One region of the Pedobacter sp. AW31-3R genome, then DNA from elsewhere that is predicted to be linked to it. Evidence: riboswitches for the same ligand, from Rfam matches in the RefSeq annotation. Region 1 holds a riboswitch; each other region holds the start of a gene.
What was found. Region 1 has a riboswitch for cobalamin ahead of ACSBL2_RS17895 (ABC transporter substrate-binding protein). Riboswitches for the same ligand answer to the same signal wherever they lie in the genome.
Positions count from the first base shown of each region.

Region 2: another riboswitch for cobalamin. It lies ahead of ACSBL2_RS18470 (TonB-dependent receptor); the one in region 1 lies ahead of ACSBL2_RS17895 (ABC transporter substrate-binding protein).
Region 3: another riboswitch for cobalamin. It lies ahead of metE (5-methyltetrahydropteroyltriglutamate--homocysteine S-methyltransferase); the one in region 1 lies ahead of ACSBL2_RS17895 (ABC transporter substrate-binding protein).

Region 1 covers NZ_CP197475.1:4,363,063-4,370,762, forward strand. Annotated here, with positions in the region: gene ACSBL2_RS17880 (TonB-dependent receptor) at 49-2,238, opposite strand; gene ACSBL2_RS17885 (ABC transporter ATP-binding protein) at 2,370-3,398, opposite strand; gene ACSBL2_RS17890 (iron chelate uptake ABC transporter family permease subunit) at 3,398-4,426, opposite strand; gene ACSBL2_RS17895 (ABC transporter substrate-binding protein) at 4,446-5,612, opposite strand; cobalamin riboswitch at 5,643-5,829, opposite strand; gene ACSBL2_RS17900 (AAA family ATPase) at 5,890-6,444, opposite strand; gene cbiB (adenosylcobinamide-phosphate synthase CbiB) at 6,441-7,379, opposite strand; gene ACSBL2_RS17910 (pyridoxal phosphate-dependent aminotransferase) at 7,370-7,700, opposite strand, start outside.
Region 2 covers NZ_CP197475.1:4,486,839-4,494,538, reverse strand. Annotated here, with positions in the region: gene ACSBL2_RS18480 (penicillin-binding protein 1A) at 1-1,245, opposite strand, end outside; gene ACSBL2_RS18475 (polyphosphate kinase 2 family protein) at 1,363-2,244, shown strand; cobalamin riboswitch at 2,407-2,599, shown strand; gene ACSBL2_RS18470 (TonB-dependent receptor) at 2,695-4,728, shown strand; gene ACSBL2_RS18465 (YncE family protein) at 4,732-5,865, shown strand; gene ACSBL2_RS18460 (PKD domain-containing protein) at 5,917-6,858, shown strand; gene ACSBL2_RS18455 (hypothetical protein) at 6,940-7,227, opposite strand; gene ACSBL2_RS18450 (heavy metal translocating P-type ATPase) at 7,372-7,700, shown strand, end outside.
Region 3 covers NZ_CP197475.1:2,712,830-2,720,529, forward strand. Annotated here, with positions in the region: gene ACSBL2_RS11110 (hypothetical protein) at 1-279, shown strand, start outside; gene metE (5-methyltetrahydropteroyltriglutamate--homocysteine S-methyltransferase) at 315-2,621, opposite strand; cobalamin riboswitch at 2,812-2,994, opposite strand; gene ACSBL2_RS11120 (Lrp/AsnC family transcriptional regulator) at 3,170-3,631, shown strand; gene ACSBL2_RS11125 (Crp/Fnr family transcriptional regulator) at 3,621-4,346, opposite strand; gene ACSBL2_RS11130 (Crp/Fnr family transcriptional regulator) at 4,779-5,384, opposite strand; gene ACSBL2_RS11135 (hypothetical protein) at 5,579-6,166, shown strand; gene ACSBL2_RS11140 (NRAMP family divalent metal transporter) at 6,250-7,425, opposite strand; gene ACSBL2_RS11145 (5-oxoprolinase subunit PxpA) at 7,409-7,700, opposite strand, start outside.

The DNA.
Region 1 (7,700 bases):
GGGTGTTGTTTTTTCGTGTTCTCCAGGAAGCTAAAAACTATAAGTGTGTTAAAAACTATATGTGTATTTGATGCTGAGATTCCTCCCCGCCAAATTATACCCTCTCTTCTCATAATAATTCTCATCCGTCAGGTTATTCATCATAAAAGTAACTGTATGTTTCTTCTCAAAAGTATATCCTACCCCAAAATCCATCACTAAAAACTCAGGGTAAACGATTTCAGGCGACTTCGTATCCGTATAATCGATATCCTTACGGTTTCCCACATAACGTGCTGTTAAACGAACATCCAAGGCTTTAAGGTCATTAAACTCCACACCAGCAGCAGCAGTAAAATCGGCCACATTCTGGATATCCTTCAGCGTACGTGAACCATCAGCAGCAATCGTCACCTCCTCTGCTTTCGTCGTTCTTGTTCCATTTGCGAAAAGGCGCAAAGAATAATTCTTTGCCCTCAGCATCCCATAATCAAATGAAAATTCGGCTTCAACACCTTCAATATTTGCCTTATTTGCATTCACATAGGTAGTGATCGTATTGATGCCATAGCCACTTTCCGTCAGCTCTGTTGCCGCAGGAACAGTCTTTTTAGTGGTAATCCGGTCTCTCACATACGTATTAAAATACGTCACATCCGCAGTCAGTCCCCATTCGGGTTTCGAAAACCTCAGACCAGCATCAAAAGAAATACTATTCTCATTTTTGAGATCTGCATTCCCCCTGATAATCGTAGCCTTGCCACCGGTAATAATTTCCGAGTAGCCGGCAACATTATACGCATCAGGCGTAACAAAAGCGCGTCCGGCCGAGGCATGAACAGTTAACATCTTCAGCAGTGCATACTGTGCGGCCAAACTCGGACTGACGATAGGGCTCGTCTGTTTACCTGCGGCATAAGTATTCAGCAGTGCGGTCTTTTTAACCTCATAGGTAATCAAATCCATTCTTGCTCCGGGGTTAATCACCAAAGTACTATCCAGGAAATTAAACTGGCCCTGCACATAGGCCGCGGCTGAAGAAAGGGTATACGCTGGTGAATAAGGTGCTTTCTCTGTCCCATCAGCAGCAAAAGAATGTGAAGTAGTGGAAGCATTGCTGTAATCCAGGCCAAAGACAAGCGCATGTTGTCCCAGGGTATACACATCCTTAGCCTGCAAGCCTTTCCAGCTTGTTTTACTGATCAGTGAATTATAGGAACTCAAGGTTGCCCCATCCACCGTCAGCGTATAATTGGTATTTCTCTCCGCTGAAAGATAACCTTTAACAGACACTTTATGGTTCAGGAAAGCAGCGGAAACTGTTGCCTCTTCATTGTGTCTCTCTATATCTTTGGTACTGGGTTCAGCGTTTCCATAAAAAATATCACTTGGGGCTTCCACATTATTGGCGACAAACCTTTCGCCTCTCACATCCAGGCGCCATACCTTATTCAGCTGGTAGCCCAACCTCAGACTTCCTGTATTGTAATTCAGCGTACTAAAAGTCCGTCTCAATCCATCGGAACGTTTATCATCCACCTCCACTGCACCTGTCGTATAATTTTTAACAGCCGTTTCAGCACCAAGCCTATCGCGGAAGAAATTACCCTTTCCCAGTTTCATATCTTTACTGCGGTCATAACTCAGGAAAGACAGGTCAAAATCCAGTCTCTCCGTGATATTCCCCCCTGCCGCAGCGCCCAATTTAACGGTTTCAAAAGAGCCGTATTCTGCATACACATTGCCATGGATCGCTCCCGAAGATTTTCTTGTGATCACATTCACCACTCCGCCCATTGCAGAAGAACCGTACATAGCCGATGCAGGGCCTTTCAGCACTTCAATCCGTTCTATATCGGCTGGATTCATCGTCGCTATATTTGCCGTACCCGCAGGCCTTCCGTCTACCAGCAGCAGGGAGCGCTGATTTAATCCACTCGTTTGTGGCCTGAATCCACGGATGCCGACACCGGCAAGCAATCCCGGATACTGGATAATATTCACCGAAGAATTCTTCTTCAGGAGATCTGTCACTTCCTGAAAAGAAGTCAGGGCAATCGCGCCCTTATTAATAATGGTCACATTCTGTGGCACATTTTTTCTTTTTACGCCTGTACGCAGGGTGGTCACCACCACTTCATCCAGGGTATTATTTTTAAGCGTATCGGCCTTTTTTTCCTGGGCAATTGCCGCAGTACTCCATAAAAATGCACCACACAGCACACGCTGAAAGGATAAGGAACGTAGAAATTTATTCATATTTATTTTTTATTGGTGTGTAATTACTTTGCCGAACAGGCATTAAAGAGCAGATAGGGAGATACGGAACTCAACCGGATAGTTCATTTATAGGAATGGCTGAGATCATCTGCCTGTGCCCAACCATCTTTTCACATGACTGACAAAGCATCAAGCAGTTCAGGCAATTGCCGGTATAATTTAACCTCTCCTTTATGGTCTACAGACCATACCACCTCGCCCTCCTCTTCTTTGACCGTCAGGCTAACATCGGTTTCTCCAGTCAGGATTTCATACCCCATTCTAACCAGCGCCCTTTTGGTCCAAAACACCACTTTACCTTCCCCCTGAATACGGATCTGCTTTGTCCCTTTGTGGTGCAGGTTAAAAGTGCCGGTGCTGGTATCAAATAAGATCCCTTCCTTATCAAATGCCTGTTGAAAAGAACCGTTCAGGACCAGTTCTTCCGGCAGGCCTGTCGTTAAATCTCCATCACTCATCAGCCAGATTTCATCTGCAGCCTGCAGTGCAAGGTCCAGCTCATGGGTAGAAATCAGTATCGCTTTATTCATTTCCCTGGCCAGCTGGTGCAGCAGGCCCATCAGCTGTATCCTGCTGGGCAGATCAAGGTGGGCAGTAGGTTCATCAAGGATAACCAGTGGCGTATCCTGTGCCAGGGCCCGTGCCAGCATTACTTTCTGGCATTCCCCGTCACTCAGGCTATCCAGTTTACGTGGCAGAAAAGCAGCAGTATGCGTAGATTGTATGGCGAGATCTATGATCTCCTTATCCTTTTTACTGAGTGTTCCCAGCCATCCTGTATGCGGATAGCGGCCAAGAGCGATCAATGAATAGACATCCAGATTTCCTGAACGTACATTATCCGTTAAAACCAGGCTGATGATTTTTGCAATATGGGCAGGCTGAAGCTGATCCAGCCGCTGACCTTCCACCTCGATATATCCGTTCAATACAGGCTGTAAACCAGCAATAGAGCGCAGCAATGTCGATTTCCCGCAGCCATTGGGTCCCAATAGGCAAACCAGCTGTCCTGCATACATTTCCAGGTTCAGCGGCCCGGCCACTTTCTTATGTCCATCAGCTGTGCGTTTATAACCTATTTCCAGTTCCTTCACCTGCAATAAAGGCTGTAGCTTGCGATGTTGCGTTCCCATCTTCATCAGAATCCATTCAGTTTATTCCGGCCCACAATTATCCAGATCACAACCGGTGCACCTACCAGGGCAGTAATCACATTGATAGGCAATACGGTCTGGCTACCGGGAAGCTGTGCAATCAGGTCACAGACCAGCATCAGCAATGTTCCCACCAGGCAGCAGGCAGGAATCAGTACCTTATGATTTGACGTATTAAAAAGTGCCCTCGTTAAATGGGGTACAGCAATTCCGATAAAACCAATCGGTCCGCAGAAAGCGGTAATGCCACCTGCCAGTAAACTGGTACTGCCTATCATCAGTATCCTGGCCCTCTTCACCGTGAGTCCCATACTCCGTGCATAATTATCTCCCAGCAGCAGGGCATCCATCAGTTTTGAGGATAAAAAGGAAATCAAAATCCCTATCGTCACCACTATTGCAAGAATAAGCAACTGATCACCAGTCACTCCGCCAAGGGAACCAAAAGTCCAGATCAGGTAATCCTTGATCAGCTCCGGTGAACTGAAATACTGCCAGATACTGATGATCGAAAAAGTGATATTGGCGATCATCACCCCTACAATAAGCACAATCACATTATTCCTCAACGAAGAAGATATCGTCACGATCAGGACCATGATCAATGCTGCTCCCAGTGAGGAGGCCAGAATAATCAGCCAGCTGCCGGAAATCCCCAGTTCCTGTATGGTATATAAACTCGTGATCGTACCTGCTGAAAGCATAACGAGGGCAACACCCAGGCTGGCTCCGGCGGTAATTCCCAGGACTGAAGGCCCAGCCAGTGGATTTCTGAAAAGTGTCTGCATTTGAAGGCCGCTCACAGACAGTCCGCAGCCCACAATGACAGCCGTAATGGCTTTGGGCAGGCGGATTTTCCCAATGATATACAACCAGGTATCATCTGCCGTATCGGGAGAAAAGAGGGTTCTCACCACTTCTTTCACAGGGATATGTACAGAACCCAGGGCTACATCCAGCAAAAATGCGAAGACAATAAGCACAAGCAGTACCGGAATTTTAAGTTTATTCAATTTCTGCAGATTAAAAAAATCAATTCAATTGTTTATAGTAAACCAGCTGATGACCGGGCAATAATTCAGGATGAAGGACTTTAATCAAATCGGCCAGGACCAGCTGTGGATTTACCGCACCCGACTCCCAATAGTCATTCGACCCCAGGTCATTTACCTTCTTGTTGTTATTGAATAAATTCCCATTTTTAAAAGGCTTAAAATCAGCATAACGCACATCGGTTGCCCTGATATCCTTTTTGGAATCCACATAACCAATATTCACCCAGAAATCTGCTTTCAGGGCTTCAGGCGCGACTGTCTCGAAATTCAGGGCAAGGCTGCCCTCACCATGTACGTCCGACCATTTGTAAGTCGTTCCGGCATCCTTAAAAAAGGAAACCATATAACTGTCCCCATCGGGCACATGCCAGATCCCCTTATAGGGCATACCTGATATGACCGAAGGTTTCACTTTTGCATTCCTTCCAATTTCCGCCAGGCGCTGGTACTCTTTTTCTACCGCATTAAACTTCTCGGTAACCTGCTTCTCTCTGTTCACCAGGGCAGCCATCAGTTTCACCCATTCCGCACGGGCCAGGGGGCTGGTCTCCAGCCATTCCGAATTGAGCATGACGGGCACGCCTGCACCAGACAAGGTCTCATATTTGCTGTATTTGGCATCGGGACTTCCCATCACCATCACCAGACCGGGTTTCATGGAAATCAGTACCTCATCATTCATTGTTCCGTCAAGGCCAACCTCCTTTACTTTGCCGGCCTTTATATTCTTCCTGACTGTTGGTGAAGAAACATATTGCAAACTGCCCAATCCGGTAATCCTGTCGGCAACACCCGCAAAATCGGCCAGGGCAACGTGCATAGACGACATGGCGACCATACTTTGGAGCGGAATATAAATCAGTTGCCCCTTTTTAAATCCTTCGGGGGCTTTCGCTCCTTTTTCCAGCAATACATACTGAACAGTATCTTTTTTTTTCCCGGCGAAGCTATAGATACTGACCAGCTTATATCCTTCATAATAGTCTATATTAAAGCCTTTGGCATACCTGATATCGGCACTACCGGTTTTAACGGGAATATCCTTTTTTACGGATCCGGCCTGTCTGCAGGAGGCAGCAAGCATTGTAAACATCAGAAAACAGGAAAACAGCCCTGTTAGCGAAGAGAGATTTTTTATTTTCATGTCAACTGTTAGCCTTTCTTCCGAAAGCGTGAGTAATAATTAATAAAGGCAGGTCTTCTGACTTCCTCCAACTGCAGCCTTCCCCTCCATTATGGAAAGTGGCATCCTTGCAATCTTGATCATGAGGTTTACAGCAGCGGAGACTGTTCCGGATTTACACCGGCATTCCCTATTAAAGTATTTCCCTGGAAATACGACCTTAATTCCTGCAAACCTAACAGAAAAAAACCAGGAATAATTGATATGCGGCATATTTTATTGACAATGTTGCTGAATTTTAAGAACAATGTGCGAGAATAAATGCAGCACGCTCCTCCACACTGCTTTCAGGCAGTTCAATGAGCTCAAATCCATATTCCGTATACACCAGCCGAAGGGCATCATGAATTGCCCTAGCTTCTTCAAAAGACTGCCAGCGCTCCGGGTCATTGATATAGATGTCTTCCCAGGGAGGGAGCATAAAAACACGGTTATGGTAAGGGGCATTTTCCAGTGCCCGGGTAAATTCATTCTGTACCGGCAATCCGGCAATGTTCAAATAAGCAATAATATCAGGGATCCCCCGGTCAAAAAAAGAAGGGGACGACGATAATATGGTGACTTCAATCAGGGCCTTCCAGGATACCACCATCTCTTCAAGAACCTTCGCGGAAAAACAACGGATATCTTTCCAGGGCAAACAATCTGAACCACGTTCCACCTCTTCCATAATTAAACGGCGGGAGACTTCTGCGGAACAGTGATACCCCATGGCAATCAGGTAATTGATCAGTGTTGTCTTTCCGGAACCTGGTCCTCCGGTTATAATGTAATGGGCAGACAAAGCTTTCATCTATTCAGTACTATCATTGTCATCAGGAGCAGCATCAGCAGGCAGCTAAGGTGGTTAATCCATTTCACCCTGTTCAACTCTGCATGGCTGATCTCCCTGTTATTTATACCAATATAAGGCTTCTCCACCAAAATGCCATGGTACAGGTTCGGACCGCCGAACTGAACATCACAGATACCCGCCAGTGCGGCCTCAGGATATCCCGAATTCGGACTTTTATGGGAACGCCCGTACCTAAAGACGAACTGCAGTCCCCTCCAGCTGCCGGTTACGGTGACCATCAGTAATGCCGTTAAGCGGGAGGGAATAAAATTAGCCACATCATCCAGCCGGGCACTGAACTTTCCGAACTGCTCATATCGCTCATTGCGGTAACCTACCATAGAGTCCAGTGTATTGATCATTTTATAAGCCATCATTCCCGGCACTCCGGCAATCAAATAATAAAACAAAGGCGCGATCACGCCATCGCTTAAATTCTCCGACATCGTTTCAAAAACGGCTTTCCTGATCTGCTGCTCCGAGAGTACAGCTGTATCACGCCCCACAATCCATGATAGGCGTTCCCTTCCCTCTTCAATCCCCTTCGCTAAAGCGTCGAACACTTTTCTTCCTTCCTGGATAAGGCTTTTATTTGCCAGTCCGTAAAAGACAAAAACAGCAGAAAAGACAAGATATAAAGTCCTGTCATATCGCAGGAGTAAACCTGATATCCCCCCGAAAAAGCAATAGGTGGCCAATGTTAACACTATGGCCATCAGCATCCCTTTAAGGAACCTGACCCCGCCTTTATTCAGCCATTTTTCCCCAAGCTGAATGGTATTGCCAAAAAACCTTACCGGATGGGGCAAACGATAAGGATCTCCCAGGAGAAGATCCAGCAGATAACCTATCCACAACGGAATCACCAGCAGGAGAGAAAGGGTCAGTCCCATGACGATAAAGCTTCCAGGAGTAAATTATTTTTTTCGCTGTTTAAGGTAGCTATTCTTACGGCCCGGTCATTCAGTCCCCTGAAATTATCCGCATTACGGATCAGGATATCAAATTCTCTCAGCAAAAATGCCTTTAAAGCAGCCGCATTGTGTACCCTAGTTTCAGCGATAAAAAAGTGGGTATGGCTGTACTGTACTTTTAAAGAAGTTGTGGAAAGTCCCCTGACCAAATCCTTCTTATCATTCAACAACTGCTGCAGGGGAAGATTAAAATCCTGCATATGGTCAAAGATATAGTGCCCGGCTTCCAGTGCCATTACA
Region 2 (7,700 bases), 120 kb from region 1:
CATGATCTTACCATAATAACGGATAGAGTCCATCGTTGAAAACAAGGTATCCCGGTCACCTTTCCACGAAAAAATCTTCATCTTTTTCTTCTTATTGAAATATGCCGTAACGGAATCCGGATCATTGGGGTATTTTTTCTTCAGCATTGCATATACCGGCAGGTTGCGCATGGCACGATCCGGGTAATCTACTTTCTTGCGTTCTGAGTCCTGCCATGGGTCTTCATTGCCCCAGACATTATAGAAACGCTTCTGGATAATCTTCATTTGTTCCGCTACTGCCTCTTCAGCATATTTCTGCAGTTTTGAATCAATCGTAGTGTAAATCTTCAAACCATCTGTATAGAGGTCGTATCCATTTTTCTCACACCATTTTTCCAGGTATCTGGAAACGGCGGCCCTTAAATAGGAATCGCCATCGCTGCCTTCATCCACCCTTCCTTCCCTGAGGTTCAGTGGGGTGTTTTTATACGTAATCATCTCTGCTGAGCTGATATACCCATATTTACTCATTTGGGACAAGGCAACATTACGTCGTTCCAATGCTCTTTCCGGATTGCGGATAGGATTGTAGGTTGTCGTTCCTTTCAGCATACCGACCAGCAAGGCTGATTCAGGAACAGAAAGTGAATCGGTCTCTCTGTCAAAATATATCCTTGCCGCTGTTTTTATACCGTAAGTATTATTCCCGAAGGAAACGGTATTCAGGTACATGGTGATAATCTCATTTTTTGAATAGTTGGACTCCAGTTTTACTGCGGTCATCCATTCCTTAAGTTTTGAAACGATGGTACGGGCTACAGGTACATATTTGATCAGTCCCTGAGACTTATTGTACCTTGTTCTGTACAGATTTTTTGCCAGCTGCTGGGTAATTGTACTTCCCCCACGTTTATCTCCCGTGGCGGTAGATATACCACTGGACAGCAAGGAACGGAAATCAATTCCCATATGACTGTAAAAACGGGCATCCTCGGTGGCCACCAGGGCATTGATGACACTTGGTGAAATCTGTTTAAAATCCACTGGCGTGCGGTTCTCTTTATAATATCTGCCGATCAGTTTTCCATCGGAAGTATACAACTCGGATCCTACTCTTAGCGTGGGCATATGAATGTCACGGTTGGAAGGAGAATATCCAAACAGCCATAAGAAGTTTACTTGAAGTGCGCAGAAGAAAATGATAATACAAAAAATAAATACGCAGAGATAACGGAGGTATTTATTATGAATTTCTCTAAACATGTGTTGATATCAGGTAAGGTAAAACAGTTTGTACAAAAATCGTGTTAAAAAATAGACTGCAAATTAACGCAAATTAATCACTAAAGTTTCAGCGGCAGAAAAAATACCTTATCCTATATGAAAAAAGAAACAACGCAATACAGGGCAACACCAGGTGGAAAAGTAAAGCTTAAAGATTTTAGTACGGGATACCATGGTGATTTAAAGAAAGAAGAGGGGAAGCTCGCTCTTCAGGAAATCAAGCAGAAACTAAGCAGTTACCAGGAGACCTTATATGCTGAAAATGCACATTCACTGCTGATTTTATTCCAGGCAATGGATGCCGGAGGAAAGGACAGTGCCATTTCGCATGTGATGTCTGGGTTAAATCCCCAGGGTTGCCAGGTATTTAGTTTCAAAACACCAACCTCAAATGAGTATGCACATGATTTTCTATGGAGGCATTATCTGGCATTGCCCCAGAGAGGCAGGATAGGGATCCACAACCGGTCGCATTACGAGAATGTGCTTGTTTGTAAAGTACATCCTGAATATGTGCTGAATGAAAGGATTCCAGGATATAATAAAGTGAAGGATATTGGACCGTCCTTCTGGGACAGCAGGTATGAAAGCATCCGTAATTTCGAGAAACACTTGACAGATAACGGAACCATTATCCTTAAATTCTTCCTGTATGTTTCTGAAGATAAACAGAAAGCCAGGTTTCTGGACAGGATCAATGACCCTGCTAAAAACTGGAAGTTTTCTGCGGCAGATCTTACCGAGAGGGAGTTGTTTCCACAATACATGACCGCTTACGAAGAGGCGATCAATGAAACCTCAACTGAGAAAGCACCCTGGTACATCATTCCGGCCGATAAAAAATGGTATGCCCGGCTGGTCATTAGTCAGGTTATTGAGCAGGCATTTGCCGGTCTTCAACTCCAATACCCTGTTTTGCCAAAGGAGGAGGCTGAAATGCTGGATAAGTATAAAGTTAAATTGATGAAGGAAGTTTAACTGCGGTTTCATCTCAGGTTACAAGCGATTTTTCCTTTTATTTGAATGGTGATTGAACGATTAACCCACGTGCTGAATAGCTTTGTGGTGCAATATCCATAGTTAAACAATTCAGGAATATCATATAACGCATAGAAAATATTGTGATCAGGATAAAATTGATAACTTTGCATTGCTTTTGGTTCCTGATGGACCTAATTTCTATCAGGATTAAAAGGGAATACGGTGAAAATCCGTAACTGTCCCGCAGCTGTAAGCTCCATAACGGAATTCAAGTCAAGCCAATTTTTGAGAAAAAGTGAAGGCAGGATCTCCGGGAGTAAGTCAGAAGACCTGCCTCTAGCCTAATATTTCATAGCTTTCGGGGATTGAAGCTAGGAGTGAGTGCTATTTATTGACGTAATCATTTCCTTGATCTGCTGTTTGCTGTGGGTAACCCTCACAACAAAGATGATAAGACGCAAATTTGCCTTTAATGGCATTTTCAATTATTATATATTTCCAGCTGCAGTGTGGCTTGGGGTCGCCATGCCCTTTTCTATATCTGCTCAGACAGACTCGCTGACGAAGGCACAGGAGTTGAAAGAGGTGGAAATCAGGATTATCAAACTGAGCCGGCGTCAGCTTTCGGCTACTCCTTTACAAATCCTGTCGGGTAAAGAACTGGAGAGGGTAAACAGTCTCTCTGTGGCCGATGCGATACGCTTTTTCTCCGGCGTACAGTTAAAAGATTATGGAGGGATTGGCGGACTGAAAACGATCAATGTAAGAAGTATGGGAACCAACCATACAGCTGTATTTTATGATGGGGTACAGCTGGGAAATGCGCAAAATGGACAGGTAGATCTTGGTAAATTTTCCTTGGATAATATTGAAGAAATAGAATTGTATAACGGACAAAAAAGTCAAATCTTTCAGTCTGCAAAAGGTTTTGCTTCAGGAAGTTCCTTGTATCTGAATGCAAAACAGCCTTCTTTTGAAAAAGGCGAGCATAACCATATCAGGGTTGCTTTTAAAACGGGTTCTTTCGGACTCCTTAATCCTTCGGTACTCTGGCAGCGGAAAATTAATAACCGGCTGAATGCCTCTTTTAGTACGGAATATAAAAATTCCCATGGCCGTTACAAATTCAGGGATACCAATGGTATTTATGATACTACAGTGGTAAGAACCAATGCCGATATCGAAAGCATCAGGTTGGAAGGGGCATTGCATGGAGTATTTGCAGATAGTAGTGTCTGGACAGCAAAAGTATACTATTATAACGATGAACAGGGACTCCCTGGTGCCATTGTATCTAACAGGTATAGCTTTAGCCAGCGATTGTGGAATAGGAACTTATTTCTTCAGTCGACTTATAAGAAGGAAAAAGGAAGGTACAACATCATGGCCGCGGTTAAATATGCCGATGATTATTCCGAATACCTGGATCCCGATTTTATTAAAACCACAGGGGCATTGCGTAATGTATTTAAGCAAAGGGAATTATATGTTACGCTAAGCAATAAGTATACAATCAATGGCTTTTGGGATATGGTTTTCTCGACAGATTATCAGCGCAATACTTTAGATGCCAACCTGGATAGATTTTCTTATCCCACGAGAAATACTTTTTTTGGAGTACTGGCCACACAGTTTCATTTTGAACGTCTGGATATCCAGGCGAACCTGTTGGGAACCTATGTAAATGATCAGGTCAAACAAAACTATGCTGCCAGGAATAAAAGGGAATTAACCCCCACTATAATGGTTTCCTGGCAGCCTTTCGCCTTAAAGGAGCTGAGACTGCGCGCTTTTTATAAAGATATTTTCAGAATGCCGACCTTTAATGATCTGTATTATACCGGGATAGGAAATACGATTCTGAGACCAGAATACACGAATCAGTACGATTTTGGTATAACTTATATCAAAGTATTCGAAGAGCAGCTGCTTAGACAGATCTCGGTACAGGCTGATGGTTATTTCAATAAGGTTAAAGATAAGATTGTGGCTGTACCTGGTGCCAATCTTTTCAGGTGGAGTATGCAAAATATAGGTCTGGTAGAAATTAAGGGACTCGATATCAATGTGCAAACCGTATGGCAACTGTCTGATGCAGTTGGATTAACTACAGGAATCAATTATACGTATCAGCAGGCGTTGAATGTAACGAATGAGAATTTGAACTATAGAAATCAGATCCCTTATATCCCTGTACATAGCGGCTCTTTCATGACGGGGGCAAGCTGGAGAGATTTTACAATGAATTATAGTTTTATTTATGCCGGCGAGCGCTACGATCAAAGTGCTAATAACGTTTATAACCACCTCCAGCCATGGTATACCCATGATATTGCATTGCATTACACCCAGAAAATTAACAGGAACAGCTTCCGGCTTTCGGCAGAAATCAATAACCTCTTTAATCAGTACAACGACATCATCAGGAATTTCCCGATGCCAGAGCGTTCTTATCGTTTCACGCTATCTTATACACTTTAAAAAATGAAAACAAACAATTTTAACCGTTTATTGCTGGCTCTTTTAGTGTCAGCCTCCATTGTATCCTGCCGAAAGGATGAAGCTCCTGTACCAGAGCAAAAGCAGGAACTTACCGCAGACCCGTCAAGCGTGATTAAAGGACTTTTTGTCGCCAATGAGGGCAATATGAATTCAAATAAGGCTTCAGTAGATTACCTGGACTTCCGCGCAGGGGTATACCGTAAAAATATTTATAATACCGCAAATCCGGAAGTGGTCAATGGTCTTGGGGATGTCGCCAATGATGTCGCCGTGTATGGCTCTAAGCTATACGTTGTAGTAAATGCTTCCAACAAGGTTGAAGTCATGGATGTTAAAACCGGTAAACGTATTTCACAGATCAATATCACAAACTGTCGTTATATTACTTTCCATAATGGAAAAGGATATGTAAGTGCTTACCTTGGAGGGGTTGGTGAATCTGTGGCTAACGGTATTGTCGCAGAAATTGATACGGCTGGCCTTAATGAAATACAAAGAATAAATGTAGGGCGACAGCCAGAACAGATGGCTGTAGTAGGGGATAAGCTGTACGTCGCAAATTCAGGTGGATACAGCAGCCCCGATTACGAGAGAACGGTGTCTGTAATCAATTTAAACAGCTTCACTTTCCTGAAAAATATCGACGTAGATATTAATCTTCATCTCATGAAACTGGATAAATATGGTGATCTGTATGTTACTGCAAGAGGTAACTATGCAGATATTACTCCTAAGCTTTATGTGATCAACACACAAACAGATGTGGTTAAAAAATCATTTGACCTGGTTGTAAGTGATTTTGTAATTGATGATGATTATGCCTATTTCTATGGTTCTTCTTATAACTATACTACGGGCAAATCTGATTTGACTTTTGGGGTTCTGAACATAAAGGATGAGGTGTTAACCGATCGTAAGTATATAACAGACGGCACGGAGAGTTCAATCATGGCTCCATATGGGATCACAATTAACCCATATACCAAAGATGTATTCCTTGCTGATGCGACCGATTATTCCTCGCCGGGATGGTTATATTGCTTCAACTCCTCTGGAAAGATGAAATATAAATTAGAAACCGGGGATATCCCAGGTCATTTTGCTTTCTTTTATTAATCAGCACCTTCTATATTCAATTACACACAAACTTATATTTTAAATCACCGCATGTTAAGATTCGTACAAAAAAGCAAGTTACAATTGTTACCACAAATTAAATTAAGCGCTTCACTCCTCATTGCACTAAGTAGTGCTGTCCTGTTCACAGGGTGTAACAAAGACAACGGTATCCGTCCGGCAATCGGAAGCATTGGTGTTGCCCCTATTATCCCCGTAACGCCAACAAGCAGTAAGTTTATCAGCAAGGTATTCGACTATCAACCGGCTCCCGCACAGTTTATCAATGAAATAAATGTTGGAAGTCCTGAAGCTGCACAGGCGATTGTTGGCGGCATTAACAAGCTCGTATCTTTAGGAAGCTTCGGAGGTTTTATCGTTTTCGGTTTTGACCACTCTATAGTTAACAAGCCGGGGGCGGATCTTGGGATCCATGGCAATCCTATTCCAGGATGGTCTGAACCTGGGACGGTAATGGTCAGCCAGGATAATAATGGCAACGGTTTGCCGGATGATGAATGGTATGAACTTGCCGGAAGCGAGTATAACGCGCCTACAACAATTAAAAATTACAGGATTACCTATTATAATCCGAAGGGTACTCTGGATGTACCATGGAAGGATAATCAGGGAAAAAATGGTGTAGTGCCGATAAACAGATGGCATACCCATAATTACTATCCATTATTCGCTGCAAATCAGGACAGCATTTCATTTACAGGAACCCGCGTAAGGTCTACTTTCGCTTCCGGTACATCAGCGGCATTGTCATGGGGTTATGCCGATAACCTGTCCACCGGAGATGATTATGCTACAAACGGTTTCAATTCATTTGATATTGACTGGGCAGTGAATAAAAATGGTAAACAGGTTGTCCTGAACACCATTGATTTTGTTAAAGTATATACTGCCCAGAATGAACCTGGAAATGCTTCTTTCGGAGAGATTTCTACTGAAGTAAGAGGTGCGGTAGATTTAAGCATGTCGAAATAAATTACATTAGAATAAATGCAGCCTTTGGGCTGTTTTAAGCCCCTTTTGCAGCCTGCAAAGGGGGCATTTTATTGCTTTTCACTATCCATGGTGCTCTCCAAGTATTTCTTCTCCGATACGATGTACAGTATTTTCATCAAGGACCACATCCAGGCGATCAGCCGTTAGGTCATGCTTATACAGGGGCAAGTCGCCTGCAATGACCTCTTCATCAGGTACCTGTTCCCAGTTTTCCAGCTGTTTATCCTGGCGTACGGCACCTAATATCCCGCCATAATAAATCACTTTGTAATAGCCTTCTTCGGTCGGAAGGATAGTGAGGGTGACTTCATTGTCACCATAACCGATCTTAATATTGAATGCTTTCATACCGCCTAAAACCAGCAGGAAGGGAAAATGTTTGAAAGGTATTTTTCATGGGCTGATTTTGTCCCGGAATTATAGAATTTTATCACAAAATCATGTAAATCTTTGGGCGGGGTATAGGTTATCTTTGGGGAAGAAATAAACGTTATGTCAGCTACACAGAAACTTCAAACCATTACCCTCCCCGTTTTAGGGATGTCCTGTGCAGGATGTGCTTCCAGTGTACAGGCCGTTCTTGGCGTACAGCAGGGAATAGAAAGTGCCGAAGTAAATTATGCCACACAACAGGTCAAAGTGATTTTTGAACCTGGAAAGATACAACCCCAGCAGTTTCAGCTGGCCCTGCAATCTGCCGGATACGACCTTATTCTCGATGAAGTGAACGGGAAAGAGCAGCAGGAAATGGTTCAGGGAAGTCATTACAAGGCTTTGAAAAAGAGAATGGTATTAGCATCAGTACTGACCTTGCCGGTGGT
Region 3 (7,700 bases), 1.7 Mb from region 1:
TTGATGCTTCCGGAATTGTTATGGTTTGTTACCACCTACCCGCTGTTTCAAACTGCCTTTTTATTATACTTTGGACTTTCTGCATTACTGCTTTTTAGAAGTTTGATGTATTGGTTCGGTTTAAACATGAAACGTTTCTTATGCTGTGTATTTGTATTGTTTAATATATTTTTTTTAGGGATTTTATACAAGATAATGTGGGCTTTACCATTGTTCAATATGGTTATAGCCTACCTGGTTTTTGATCGGAATTATTTAAATCAGTATTTGAAAGATTAACAACTGCGGGCGGTTCCGCCCGCAGTTGTTATCCATTAAATCACACCTTCTACACTGATTTGCTCTCTTGCCAGTTTTGCGGCAGCAACCATGTTTTCCAGTGCGGCTTTTGTTTCCGGCCATTTACGCGTTTTCAGTCCGCAATCCGGGTTCACCCATAAGTTCTCCGCTGGCAATAAATCGGCCGCTTTGCTCAACAGTGCAACCATCTCTTCAGTAGTGGGTACCCGTGGTGAATGGATATCGTATACTCCAGGTCCGATTTCATTCGGATATTCAAAGTGGGCGAAAGCCTGCAGTAATTCCATTTGCGATCTTGATGTTTCGATCGTGATGACATCAGCATCCATTGCAGCAATATGTTCAATAATATCATTGAATTCACTGTAGCACATATGTGTATGGACCTGTGTTTTATCCTGAACGCCACCTGCGGTAATCCTGAATGCGCGTACTGCCCAATCCAGGTAATGCGGACGTTTTGATTTCCTTAAAGGAAGACCTTCACGGATTGCCGCCTCATCAATCTGAACAATGCCAATGCCGGCTTCTTCCAGGGCTAAGACCTCATCACGAATGCCCAATGCAATCTGGTTGGTGGTCACCTCACGTGGTTGATCGTCACGTACAAACGACCACTGCAGAATCGTTACCGGACCGGTCAACATTCCTTTCATCTGTTTTTCTGTTTGTGCGGCGGCAAACTTGCTCCAGCGTACCGTCATATCTTTTGGGCGACTCACATCACCATAAATCACCGGTGGTTTCACACAGCGGCTTCCGTAACTTTGTACCCAGCCATTTTTGGTAAACAGGAACCCATCCAGTTGCTCACCGAAATATTCTACCATGTCATTGCGTTCAAATTCACCATGCACAAGTACATCAAGACCGATTTCTTCCTGCCAGCGGATGGCTTCAATGGTTGCCTGTTCTATGGCCTGCTCATATGCTTCAAGGCTAAGGTCGCCTTTTTTGTACTTTGCACGCAGCTGACGAATGTCATCTGTCTGTGGGAATGAACCTATCGTTGTGGTAGGGAAGGCAGGGAATTTAAAGCGTTCCCGGTGTAATTGCTGGCGTACAGGGAAAGCACTGCTACGGGTAGCATCAGCTTCGGTAATGGAGGCAATACGATCTTTCACTGCTTGTTTATGTACCTTTTCTGATGATCTTCTACTGGCTATAGCCGCTTTATTCAATTGCAGTAAATCCGCATTCCCTTCAGTGATTTGTTGGAGTGCTGCCACCTCATCCAGCTTTTGACGGGCATAAGCCATCCAGTTTCTGATCTCAGGATCAATCGTGCTTTCCAGTTCCAGGTCTATCGGACAATGTAATAGCGAGCAGGAGGGAGCAATAATTACCCTGTCTGTACCTAGTTTTTCTACCGCTTTATTGATCAGCTGCAATGATTTTTCGTAATCATTCTTCCATACATTACGTCCGTCAACTATACCCAGCGAAAGCTGAAGATGGTCTGGTATTAAGGCAAGAACTTCATCCAGTTGTTCCGGTGCGCGTACCAAATCTACATGAAGTGCCGCAACAGGCAGGTTCACTGCTAAAGCTGTATTATCCAGCAGGGATTCGAAATAGGTAGCGACTAAAAGTTTAACACCACTTACGCGGTTGGCAATGCTGCGGTATGCGAATTCGAATGCTTCTTTTTCCTTTTTAGAAAGATCAAGCGCAAGGCAAGGCTCATCCAGTTGTATCCATACCGCGCCCTGTAACCTGAGCCGGTTGATGATCTCCACATATACAGGGACCAATTGTTTGATCAGGTCAATGCGTTCAAATCCCTGTTCTTTTTCTTTACCCAGTAAGAGGTAACTTACCGGGCCAATTAATACAGGTTTCGCCTTTGTACCCAGTACCCGTTTGGCGGCATTGTATTCGCCGAATACTTTCTCAGAAAATATACTAAACTTTTGTTTTGCCGTAAATTCCGGTACCAGGTAATGGTAATTGGTATCCAGCCATTTCGTCATTTCCATGGCGGTGATGTCCAGGCCATCTTTCTGATAACCGCGTGCCATGGCAAAATAGAGGTCGGTTTCCTGGTTGGTTTTTACTTCCGTAAGGACCTGTGAATAGCGCTGCGGAATCACACCCAGCAATAAGCTCATGTCCAGCGTCTGGTCATAAAAACTAAAATCGTTGCAGGGAATAAGGTCAATTCCGGCATCCAGTTGTGTCTGCCAGTTTTCTTCTTTCAGCTTGCGGGCTACCTGGTTCAGTTCATTCAGGTCAATTTTGCCCGTCCAATACTGCTCACAGGCTTTTTTTAATTGTCTTTGGCTACCAATCCGCGGGTAGCCCAGGTTTTGTGTTTTCATGCTTTTCAACTTTTTAAATGGTTAATAATCATTGTAAAAATCTCCTGGTTGATTTCTGGATGTGCTGCGGAAGATTGCCGGGAAAGAAACATACGGATGTAACGAACAGCATTACAAACACCTGACAAAGGGTGTATGGCTGCAGCATACGTAGCATTTCATTCTGACAATAGGCTTCAATCGCGAAAGCATCGTCAATTCGAAATAGGCAGGTATCCTGACTTGTAACAGCTGCTATCTTCCTTCCCGCTTGCGCCTGGACGTACATGGATAGCTTTATTGATGTTACTTACAGTTGCGCGACAGTCCGTGATTTACACACGATTCCCCTTTTCATTTACAGCCAAGTAAAACCATTTCCGATTGTTGAAATATGTAAAGAAATTAATTATTACAAATCAGTTTTTAATTCCTTACAAAGGTATAAATGAAGATTTTAATTCGATACATATCTCTTTTAATAAGATAAAATAACTTTTATATTAGGAAATCGAAGCGAATTTTGCTGTTTATGTAGTATTTTTACATGTGTAAACAAAAAATATTCTATGAACGAGTTAGATGAGACGGATTTATTGCTGTTAAAAATCCTGGGTGACAATTCAAATCAGACGACGAAGGAGCTGGCCAGGCAGGTCAATCTTTCCCCTTCTCCGGTCTTTGAACGGGTAAAAAGACTGGAGAGCAATGGATACATCAAAAAGTATATTGCGGTATTGGATGCCGAGAAATTTAATCAGGGATTTATTGTTTTCTGCAATATCAAGCTTAAACAGCACGATAAGAAAATAGGGCATCATTTTGTAGCGGACATTATGAATATTGAAGAAGTTGTGGAATGTTATAACATTTCCGGCGATTATGATTTTATCCTTAAAGTTTATGCCAGGGATATGAAACATTATCAGGATTTTGTGTTTAATAAACTTGGCTCAGTAGAAAGTATAGGAAGTACGCACAGTACCTTTGTCATGGCTGAAATCAAAAATACACATAACATTAATTTTTAATATTTTCGAATGGAGCGTTGGCAAGATCAATCAGTTTTGGAATGTCCAGCAACCTTATTTTACTGCCTGTGCTGGTAATCAGCTGTGAAGCTTTAAACTGGCCTAAAATGCGGCTTACATTATCCCCGGCAATATCGATCAGATTAGCCAGATTGTGTCTGGAAATGCTGATCTCCATTACACGCTTATCAGTGTTGTCATAATTACATTTATAGCCAATAACGAGCAAAGCTCTGGCCAGATTTGCTTCGGAATGACCTGATTTCCCAAGGGAAGCATAATTGCCGATAATACTCAGTTCCTGGCCCGATAATCGATTATAGGCCTGTGCGAATGCTGCAGAGCTATTCTTCATGTGATAGAAGGCTTCCAGGGGAATAAAAGCAATTTTACTTTTCTCCATCGCTATTGCAGAATCCGGATAAGGGTCGCCAGTGGGGATGCTGTGGTAACCCAACAACTCACCGGCTGTAGCAATATAAAGGATCTGTTCTTTACCTCCTCCTGCATCTTTAGATTTCTTGACCATTCCGTTCAGCATCAGGTATAATCCATCCAGAGAATGGCCTTGCTGAAAGATTACTTCTCCCTTTTTATAATCCTTGATATGTTGCTCAATGACCAGAAAATTGTATTGATCCGGAGATAAGGTCTCCATCACATTCCTGGTGGCAAAACTCCATTTTTCATATGGAAATTTTTCAAATAGGATCATATAGGTTTAGTTTAGCGGTTAGAGATTTAAATTTAAGATTATTTACGGTGATTGCTATAGTTTGGATCAGTCAATTTTCTTAATTAATTCGGCGGATAAGATACGCTTACTGATACCCAAACTTAAATTTACATTGCCTGGATCTTTAAATGTTCATCTTTATCTGTTTTTCATCGGCTCTTATTGTTCTTTATTTGTATTCAAGAACTCGCAAGCTCGGTTTTCATTGCTGGTTGTAAGCGGTAAGCTTATGATGGTTTCATGATACAAATGGTATAGCCGCGATCCTTCCTAAATTGCTTTTTTTACCGTTGTGCATTTGTTATGCTTGCATGGGTATGTCCTATGGTAAATAATGAATTTAAAAGCCAGTCCACTTTTGAAAATGGTCCTCATCACGCTTGATGAGGAATTTAGCAAGGGGATCCTTATTTATTTGCGATCATTGCCCTTTTCAAGTAACCGTTTTCTAATCCGGCTAAGGGAAGGGTTTTTAATTCCCAGGAAAGAAGCGATATGATAAGACTGCACACGGTTCAGGATATTGGCATGCATTTCCACCAGATTCAAATACCTCGCTTCGTGACTGAGGAATAACAGATCTTCTGTGCGGCCCTGCGATTGGTTAAAGAAATGTTCTGCCAATAACCGCCCGAATTTTTGCCATTCTTTAGATTGATCGTATAATTGCTGGAGATCCTGATAAGGGATATACAGGATCTCGGCATCCTCAAGGGCTTCTATATAGTATTTGCAGGGAAACTGATAAATGAAACTACGGAAGGAGACGATAAACTGGTTCTCCGAAAAAAAGAAAATATTTTTCTCTTCATTCGTCGTTTCATCATAATAATATACCCTGAAAATGCCACGGATGACAATACCCAGATCTTTGCAAACTACGTTTTGCTTGTTATAAAAATCACCCTTAAGGATCTTTCGTTTCTTCCAGTAGGAAGAACCCATTGACAAATCCGTATCCCTAAACCCCGTTAAATTCTTTGCTGCCTCCTGCAGAAGTTGTAGTCTATCAGGCATATTCGTCTTATATATTTAAGGTTTAAAGGTAATTAAATTTGAACGTTTCTTATCGCTGGGTATTTAGATACAGAAAAAGCTTCAGGGTCATTCCAAAAAAAATGAGCTTATTTCGTTATATTTTAACTTAAGTGAAAAAGCGGCTTGTTTATACTGTGGATCTTTGAATCAGGAAATTTTAAAAAATCAAAATCATGACTTCAACTCTTCAAAAACACACAGAAACAGCTGGCCAGGTCGCTGAAACTGCCAAATCATTACGTAGACTTTATTTTTTGAGGGCTATATTTTCGATTACCTGGGTGATCCTTGTAGCTCTGTTCGCTAAAACGTCATCTGGTATCGCCTTTGCGTTGCTGATTATTTATCCTGCCTGGGATGTGGTAGGAACTCTGCTTGACCTCCGGGCAAACAAAGGGAGTTTATCAAAAATGCCGCAATATGTTAATGCTGCTATTAGCACAATCACCACTGTGGCGGTAGGTCTGGCCTTACAAAAAGGAGTTCCTGAGGCGCTGATTGTTTTCGGTTCCTGGGCGATCCTCACAGGGCTGATCCAACTGGTACTGGGCTTAGGCCGCAGAAAATTGTTGGGCGGCCAGTGGCCGATGATCATCAGCGGTGGGCAGTCAGTTCTCGGTGGAACTTCATTTATTCTGCTGGCCCATGATCCGACAATGGGCATCACCAGTTTGGCGGGTTATGCCGCTTTTGGTGCCTTTTATTACCTCCTGGCTGCATTCCGTTTGGGCAAAAAGGCAAATGAGATTGTTGCTGAATAACAAAGAAAGGCTAATGGTTAGCCGGCTTTTTAACAGTCTCTGGTTGAGTTTATTGTGGTTCAGCCAGAGACTGTTGGTCCTGGTCATATCATCTGCATCATTGTTCCATACCCCATCCAGACCATTATTGCCACGACACCTATACCAGCAATGGTTAGCCACAGGGGTTGTTTATAATCGGCAATGATCTTACTGCGGTAAGCAGCGACCAGCATCACACCCAGTGCGATAGGTAGAATCAGGCCATTAATTGCGCCGACAGCCAACAGGATCTTTACGGGTTTGCCAATCAGGATAAAGATGATACAGGAAATCAGGATAAATATGATAGTAATCGCCTTGTTGTATTGCAGGATTTTTGGGTGAAAGCTTTTGATGAACGAGATCGACGTATAGGCTGATCCTACAACGGACGATATTCCGGCTGCCCATATGACAACGCCAAATACTTTATAGCCAAACTGACCTGCGGCAAGTTGAAATACAGATGCTGCAGGGTTGTCCGGATTAAGCGTTACACCGGTACTCACCACGCCCAGGGCAGCAATGAACAATAACAACCGCATCAGGGAGGCCAGGCCAATGGCAGTAAGTGCGCCCTTGTTTACCGATCCAAGGTTTTCAATGCCTGTCTGCCTGGCATCAAGTAACCTGTGTGCACCAGAAAAGGTAATGTATCCCCCTACAGTTCCACCGACAATGGTCAATACCGCGCTGAAACTGAACTGGGTTGGGTTAACCGATCTGATGGCTGCTTCGGCAATTGGTGGATCGCTCACGTAGGCAATAAAAAGTGCCAGTCCGATTTTGAGCAGGCCCATTGTCTTGGCAAAGGCATCCATCGCTTTACCCGCTTCCCTGTAGATAAATATTCCGACAGCAATGACAGCACTGATCATTGCACCTTGTGAGATACTGATGCCAAAGAGTACATTGAGGCCTAGTCCGGCTCCGGCGATGTTTCCTATATTGAAGGCCAGTCCGCCCAGGAATACCAGGAAGGAGAGGAAATATCCCGTACCGGGGAATACCTTATTGGCAATGTCCTGTGCAGGTTTATCTGCCACTGCGATAATTCGCCATATATTGAGCTGTGCCACTGCATCCAGGACAATAGAAAGCAGGATCACGAAAGCGAAACTGGCACCCAGTTGCTCGGTAAAAACGGCTGTCTGCGTTAAAAAACCAGGGCCGATAGCTGAAGAGGCCATGAGGAATGCTGCGCCGATCAGGACGCTCCAGTTATGCTTTTTCTTCATGCCCTGCAGCCTTTAAAACTATTCCATCATTCTTTAATGTATCTGCTACCATTTTTGCAAATTCCAGTGCATGTCTTCCATCCCCATGCAGGCAGATGGTCTCTGCTACAAGTGGAATATTCTTTTCACTGACCGTTCTTACCCTACCTTGCTGGACCATCATCAGCAGTTGTTCCTTTACCGCAAACTCAGTGCTTAATACCGCATTCGGTTGATTTCTGGGAGTAAGGGATCCGTCATCCTGATAACTCCGGTCTGCAAATACTTCAGCAGCT